One region of the Geobacillus sp. JS12 genome, then DNA from elsewhere that is predicted to be linked to it. Evidence: a T-box and tRNA genes for the amino acid it is inferred to sense, from the RefSeq annotation. Region 1 holds a T-box; the other holds one or more tRNA genes.
What was found. The T-box of region 1 lies ahead of ileS (isoleucine--tRNA ligase). A T-box ahead of a tRNA ligase gene usually reads a tRNA of that ligase, here a tRNA-Ile.
Positions count from the first base shown of each region.

Region 1 (3,379 bases):
TATGGCATTGTGCTGTTTGCCGTCCGCTATCCGGCGAAATTCGTTTCCCTTGAACATCGCGACGTGTTGGGGGCGCTGATGTCGCTTGGCTTGCGGCGCGGCAAGTTCGGCGATATTCTCGTCCAAGGAGAAGAGATCCAATTTTTTGCCGCCGCCGAGGTGGCTGATTACATCCGCCTCCATGTCGGGACGATCGGCAAAGCGCCGGTTTCGCTTGAGCCGCTGCCGCTGTCGGCTGCCATGCCGCTTGCCGAAACGTGGGAGGAAGGAACGGTCACGGTGTCTTCTCTAAGGCTCGATGCTGTGCTCGCTCAGGCGTTTCGCCTTGCGCGCGAGAAAGCGCGTGCGCTTGTTGAAAGCGGGCTTGTCAAAGTGAACTGGAAGGTGGTGGACAAGCCGGATTTCCTCTGCGGACCGGGCGATGTCCTGTCGGCGCGCGGTTTGGGCCGCTGCAAGCTGTTTTCGGTGGAAGGGCCGACGAAAAAAGAGCGCTGGCTCGTTCAGATCGGCCGACAAAAATAAGCAAATGACGGCAGGAAATCGGCAAACCGTGTCGAATGAAAGTGAAGAAAAGGAATGATGGAGACGGAGGTGGCCGTTGTGCCGTTGACGCCATTGGATATTCACAACAAGGAATTCAGCCGCGGGTTTCGCGGGTACGATGAAGACGAAGTGAACGAGTTCCTCGATCAAGTCATTAAAGACTATGAAATGCTCATCCGTGAAAAAAAGCAGCTGGAAGAGAAAGTGGCCGAACTGACGGAAAAGCTGAACTACTTTGCGAACATTGAGGAGACGCTCAACAAGTCGATTCTTGTTGCTCAAGAAGCAGCGGAAGAAGTGAAGCGGAATGCGCAAAAAGAGGCGAAGCTGATCATTAAAGAGGCGGAAAAAAACGCCGAGCGCATCATCAGCGATGCATTGGCGAAATCGCGGAAAATTGCCCTCGAGATCGAGGAGCTGAAGCGGCAGTCGAAAGTGTTCCGCGCCCGTTTCCGCATGCTTGTCGAGGCGCAGCTTGATATGATCAACAGCCGCGATTGGGACGAGTTGATGGAGTATGAGGCGCCGGATTTGGAAGAAGGGGCGAGAGAACCGCTGTCACAGCCTTGACGAACCGAAGACGTTTCGGTTATAATAATTGGCAAAAATCGCCGCATCAGCCGCCGTGGGAGGCGGTTGGCTTTTTTCAGGATGAATAGCGAAATAGCCATCGACGATGAAAGGGACAGTAGCTCTTGTACGACCGGTCGCAGCGAGCCGGGGATGGTGGAAGCCTGGCATCGGCGCAAGAGTGAACATCACCCTGGAGTTCCATGCCGAACATCAAGTAGGCCATGGCGCGTCATTCCCGTTACGAATGAAAAGTGGGCTGTGCGTCGTTTGCATGGCCAAGAAGGGTGGTACCGCGAGACCGTTCTCGTCCCTTGCCGGGGGAGAACGGTTTTTTATTTGGAATCTATCGTTCGAAGGAGGAGCAAGGATGGATTACAAAGAGACGCTGCTTATGCCGCAAACCGAGTTCCCGATGCGCGGCAACTTGCCGAAGCGGGAGCCGGAGATGCAAAAAAAATGGGAGGAAATGGACATTTACCGGAAAGTGCAGGAGCGGACGAAAGGGCGTCCGTTGTTCGTGCTGCATGACGGCCCGCCGTATGCCAACGGCGACATTCATATGGGCCATGCGCTGAACAAAATTTTAAAAGATATCATCGTCCGCTACAAATCGATGAACGGCTATTGCGCGCCGTACGTGCCGGGCTGGGATACGCACGGACTGCCGATCGAAACGGCGCTCGCGAAGCAAGGCGTCGACCGCAAATCGATGAGCGTCGCCGAGTTCCGCAAGCGGTGCGAGCAATACGCGTATGAACAAATCGACAACCAGCGCCGGCAGTTCAAGCGGCTCGGCGTGCGCGGCGACTGGGACAACCCGTACATTACGCTCAAACCGGAGTACGAAGCCCAGCAAATTAAAGTATTTGGCGAAATGGCGAAAAAAGGGCTCATCTACAAAGGGTTGAAGCCGGTCTATTGGTCCCCGTCAAGCGAATCGGCGCTCGCCGAAGCGGAAATCGAATATAAAGACAAGCGTTCGCCGTCGATTTATGTCGCCTTCCCGGTGAAAGACGGCAAAGGCGTGCTTGAGGGCGATGAGCGAATCGTCATTTGGACGACGACGCCGTGGACGATTCCGGCGAACTTGGCGATCGCGGTTCATCCGGATTTGGATTACCATGTTGTCGATGTCGGCGGAAAACGGTATGTCGTCGCTGCCGCCTTGGCGGAATCGGTGGCGAAAGAAATCGGTTGGGACGCATGGTCGGTCGTCAAAACGGTCAAAGGAAACGAGCTGGAATACGTCGTGGCGAAACATCCGTTTTATGAGCGCGACTCGCTTGTCGTCTGCGGCGAACACGTTACGACCGATGCCGGCACCGGCTGCGTCCATACGGCGCCGGGCCACGGGGAAGACGACTTTCTCGTCGGGCAAAAATACGGACTTCCGGTCCTTTGCCCGGTCGATGAGCGCGGCTACATGACCGAGGAAGCGCCGGGATTTGAGGGGATGTTTTACGAAGACGCCAACAAGGCGATTACACAGAAGCTTGAGGAAGTCGGCGCTTTGTTGAAGCTCGGGTTTATCACCCACTCGTATCCGCACGATTGGCGAACGAAGCAGCCGACGATTTTCCGGGCGACGACGCAATGGTTTGCGTCGATCGATAAAATCCGCAGCGAGCTGCTTCAAGCGATTAAGGAAACGAAATGGATTCCGGAGTGGGGGGAAATCCGCATCCACAACATGGTGCGCGACCGCGGCGACTGGTGCATTTCCCGCCAACGCGCCTGGGGCGTGCCGATTCCGGTCTTTTACGGCGAAAACGGCGAACCGATCATCACCGATGAAACGATCGAGCATGTGTCGAACTTGTTCCGCCAATACGGGTCGAACGTCTGGTTTGAGCGCGAGGCGAAAGACTTGCTGCCGGAAGGATTCACCCATCCGTCGAGCCCGAATGGCATCTTTACGAAAGAAACGGACATTATGGATGTCTGGTTTGACTCCGGTTCGTCGCACCAAGCCGTGCTCGTTGAACGCGACGATCTCGTGCGTCCGGCTGATTTGTACTTGGAAGGGTCCGACCAATACCGCGGTTGGTTCAACTCATCGCTGTCCACCGCCGTTGCCGTCACCGGCAAAGCGCCGTATAAAGGCGTGTTGAGCCACGGCTTTGTCTTGGACGGCGAAGGGCGGAAAATGAGCAAGTCGCTCGGCAACGTCGTCGTGCCGGCGAAAGTGATGGAACAGTTCGGCGCCGACATTTTGCGGCTTTGGGTCGCGTCGGTCGACTATCAAGCGGACGTGCGCATCTCC
Region 1 is NZ_CP014749.1:552,068-555,446, forward strand. It holds gene A0V43_RS02835 (YlmH family RNA-binding protein) at 1-522, shown strand, start outside; gene A0V43_RS02840 (DivIVA domain-containing protein) at 601-1,113, shown strand; T-box leader at 1,211-1,431, shown strand; gene ileS (isoleucine--tRNA ligase) at 1,484-3,379, shown strand, end outside.

Region 2 (3,379 bases), 560 kb from region 1:
CAGGCATACAACATGAATCACTAGCTAATTTTAAATGTGCCGGCTTAGCTCAATTGGTAGAGACGAGCATCGGCATCATCGAATTGGCTGCGAGTTGCCTCGACGCACAAGGCTTCCTTGAATGAGCTTGAAGAGGAAGAGGCACAACCAGGCATACAACATGAATCACTAGCTAATTTTAAATGTGCCGGCTTAGCTCAATTGGTAGAGCAACTGACTTGTAATCAGTAGGTTGCGGGTTCAAGTCCTGCAGCCGGCATTCTTATTCCTTAATAACCTCTTAAGCCATTAAGACGGCAACCGCGAGCCATTAGCTCAGTAACGAGCGCTACATCTTCGAATTTGCTTCGAGTTGTCCCGACGCATCTTGCTTCCTTGAATATGCTTGTAGAGGAAGGGACATCACTATCCTAGAGTGTTATCCAACTCGTGAGCCATTAGCTCAGTAGGTAGAGCATCTGACTTTTAATCAGAGGGTCGGAGGTTCGAGTCCTCCATGGCTCATCGTCTTGCGGAAGTAGTTCAGCGGTAGAACACCACCTTGCCAAGGTGGGGGTCGCGGGTTCGAGCCCCGTCTTCCGCTCCACTTCCGCCGGGGTGGCGGAATTGGCAGACGCACAGGACTTAAAATCCTGGGGTAGGTAACTACCGTGCCGGTTCGAGTCCGGCCCTCGGCACTTGTGCGCTCGTAGCTCAATTGGATAGAGCATCTGACTACGGATCAGAAGGTTAGGGGTTCGAATCCTCTCGAGCGCGTTTTGTCGGGAAGTAGCTCAGCTTGGTAGAGCACACGGTTCGGGTCCGTGAGGTCGCAGGTTCAAATCCTGTCTTCCCGATTTATCATGGGGCCTTAGCTCAGCTGGGAGAGCGCCTGCTTTGCAAGCAGGAGGTCATCGGTTCGATCCCGATAGGCTCCACCTTTTGACTTAAATTTGGCGGTGTAGCTCAGCTGGCTAGAGCGTACGGTTCATACCCGTGAGGTCGGGGGTTCGATCCCCTCCACCGCCACCATTATCGGACCTTTAGCTCAGCTGGTTAGAGCAGACGGCTCATAACCGTCCGGTCGTAGGTTCGAGTCCTACAAGGTCCACCATTATTATTGTTGCTTTTTTGGAGGAGTACCCAAGTGGTTGAAGGGGTCGGTCTTGAAAACCGAGAGGCGCCGCAAGGCGCGCGGGGTTCGAATCCCTCCTCCTCCGCCATGCACTTTAAAATCATGCCGGCTTAGCTCAATTGGTAGAGACGAGCATTCGCATCGTCGAATCTGCTGCGAGTTGTCCCGACGCATCCCGCTTCTTTGAATAAGCTTGCAGAGGAAGGGACACCGAGCATTTGACTTCCTCGAATTAGCTGGAAGAGGAAGAGGCACAACCAGGCAGACAACATGAATCACTAGCTAATTTTAAATGTGCCGGCTTAGCTCAATTGGTAGAGCAACTGACTTGTAATCAGTAGGTTGCGGGTTCAAGTCCTGCAGCCGGCACCAGATCGAGGCGACTATGGCGAAGTGGTTAACGCACCAGATTGTGGCTCTGGCATGCGTGGGTTCGATTCCCACTAGTCGCCCTTTTCATTATATTCTATATTTGCGTGTCTAGTTTAGTGGTAAAACCTCAGCCACGAGCATCTGCATCATCGAATCCGCTTCGAGTTGCCCCGACGCATCCAGCTTCTTTGAATCGGCTGGCAGAGGAAGGGGCATGGAAGAGCGTGGCAGATGTTGATTCCAAATGATATGCGTGTGTAGTTTAGTGGTAAAACCTCAGCCACGAGCATCTGCATCATCGAATCCGCTTCGAGTTGCCCCGACGCATCCGGCTTCTTTGAATCGGCTGGCAGAGGAAGGGGCATGAAAGATTGTGATGGGTGTTTCATCAAAAATTATGCGGGTGTAGTTTAGTGGTAAAACCTCAGCCTTCCAAGCTGATGTCGTGGGTTCGATTCCCATCACCCGCTTTTTATGGGCCTATAGCTCAGCTGGTCAGAGCGCACGCCTGATAAGCGTGAGGTCGGTGGTTCAAGTCCACTTAGGCCCATTATTTTCCATTGAATGTTTTTTGGCTATTCGCTATAATAATGGGCGAACAATGCCCCATCGTTCCACAGCAAAAGCGGAGCGACGAGCTTCACATCTTCGAATTCGCTGCGAGTTGCCTCGACGCATCTCGCTTCCTTGAATTAGCTGGCAGAGGAAGAGGCAACGAGCACATTTGGAAGATGTGCATAACATATAGTTATTCATCATTCCGCAATAGCTCAGCGGTAGAGCAACCGGCTGTTAACCGGTAGGTCGTAGGTTCGAATCCTACTTGCGGAGCCATGTTACGGAGAAGTACCCAAGTGGCTGAAGGGGACGGTTTGCTAAACCGTTAGGTCGCAGTTTTGCGGCGCGCGGGTTCAAATCCCGCCTTCTCCGCCATAATGGCCCGTTGGTCAAGTGGTTAAGACACCGCCCTTTCACGGCGGTAACACGGGTTCGAATCCCGTACGGGTCACTGGTTGCTGGCACCAGAGATTCTGGTGCCCTTTTGTACAATTTCTTTTGTCGATTTTTGCGTTTTTTTCTTGCGATGCGTGTGGAAGTCTGTTATAATGTCTCTCGTTAGCTTTAAAATTATGTTATGATGCTTGGGGACAACGCAGTGTTTCGTTTCGTTAAAGAACGAGGCATTGCGTTTTTTTATTTATCACCCTAAACCGAGAAGAACCCCACTTCCACGCGTGAGCGTAGGTGGGAGAGCGTTCAAGTAGGGAGGGAGTCCCCCATTTCCAACGGCAGGAAAGTGGGGGGAGAAGATCAAACGAACAATTGGGCGTCGGCTTCGCCGCCATGAATTTGCACAAACATCGTTTGGATGGCTTGAAGCTGGCGCTTGGCGGTTTCTTCTGGCGTTGATGGGAGAAAGTAAACGATTTGCAAAGCGTTTTTCGTTTCTCTCGTCACGGCCGTCCGCTCCGAATCGACGATCGGACTGCCAAACGGCCCTCGTTCATCTTTGCTGACGAGTTTGTTGGCAAAGTTGACTGTGCGGCCGTTTAACGCGATGTATTCATCTTGTTCCGTGCCGATCGTGAGCGTCACTGTCCCGTTGATGCGGTCTAGATCATAGATGCCGAGTGGAATTTTATAATAGAGTGAAAAAAAGTTGTTTATGTCTGCCGCTGAATGGATAGGCGGAATGAAGCTTTTTTTCTGGATGCGTCGGTACAGGCTTTCACTTGACGGTCGATAGCGGCTTGGGTCCGTTCCGATTTGTTTGAAAGTACGGCGCCATTCGACCATCTCAGGAATGTCGGCAATCGACTTTTCCTGCAGCTCGATGTAAAGAGATTCTTGAAACAGCTCAAGCCGCCCCTTAACATTTGCGGTGAATCGCTG
Region 2 is NZ_CP014749.1:3,711,878-3,715,256, forward strand. It holds tRNA gene A0V43_RS18250 (tRNA-Thr) at 187-259, shown strand; tRNA gene A0V43_RS18255 (tRNA-Lys) at 432-504, shown strand; tRNA gene A0V43_RS18260 (tRNA-Gly) at 512-586, shown strand; tRNA gene A0V43_RS18265 (tRNA-Leu) at 592-677, shown strand; tRNA gene A0V43_RS18270 (tRNA-Arg) at 683-756, shown strand; tRNA gene A0V43_RS18275 (tRNA-Pro) at 763-836, shown strand; tRNA gene A0V43_RS18280 (tRNA-Ala) at 845-917, shown strand; tRNA gene A0V43_RS18285 (tRNA-Met) at 935-1,011, shown strand; tRNA gene A0V43_RS18290 (tRNA-Ile) at 1,017-1,093, shown strand; tRNA gene A0V43_RS18295 (tRNA-Ser) at 1,113-1,202, shown strand; tRNA gene A0V43_RS18300 (tRNA-Thr) at 1,411-1,486, shown strand; tRNA gene A0V43_RS18305 (tRNA-His) at 1,494-1,566, shown strand; tRNA gene A0V43_RS18310 (tRNA-Gly) at 1,886-1,956, shown strand; tRNA gene A0V43_RS18315 (tRNA-Ile) at 1,963-2,036, shown strand; tRNA gene A0V43_RS18320 (tRNA-Asn) at 2,246-2,320, shown strand; tRNA gene A0V43_RS18325 (tRNA-Ser) at 2,327-2,419, shown strand; tRNA gene A0V43_RS18330 (tRNA-Glu) at 2,424-2,495, shown strand; partial or broken gene A0V43_RS18335 (B3/B4 domain-containing protein) at 2,798-3,379, opposite strand, start outside.
Region 2: it has a tRNA-Ile gene. The T-box ahead of ileS (isoleucine--tRNA ligase) is inferred to sense a tRNA for this amino acid. The anticodon was not compared.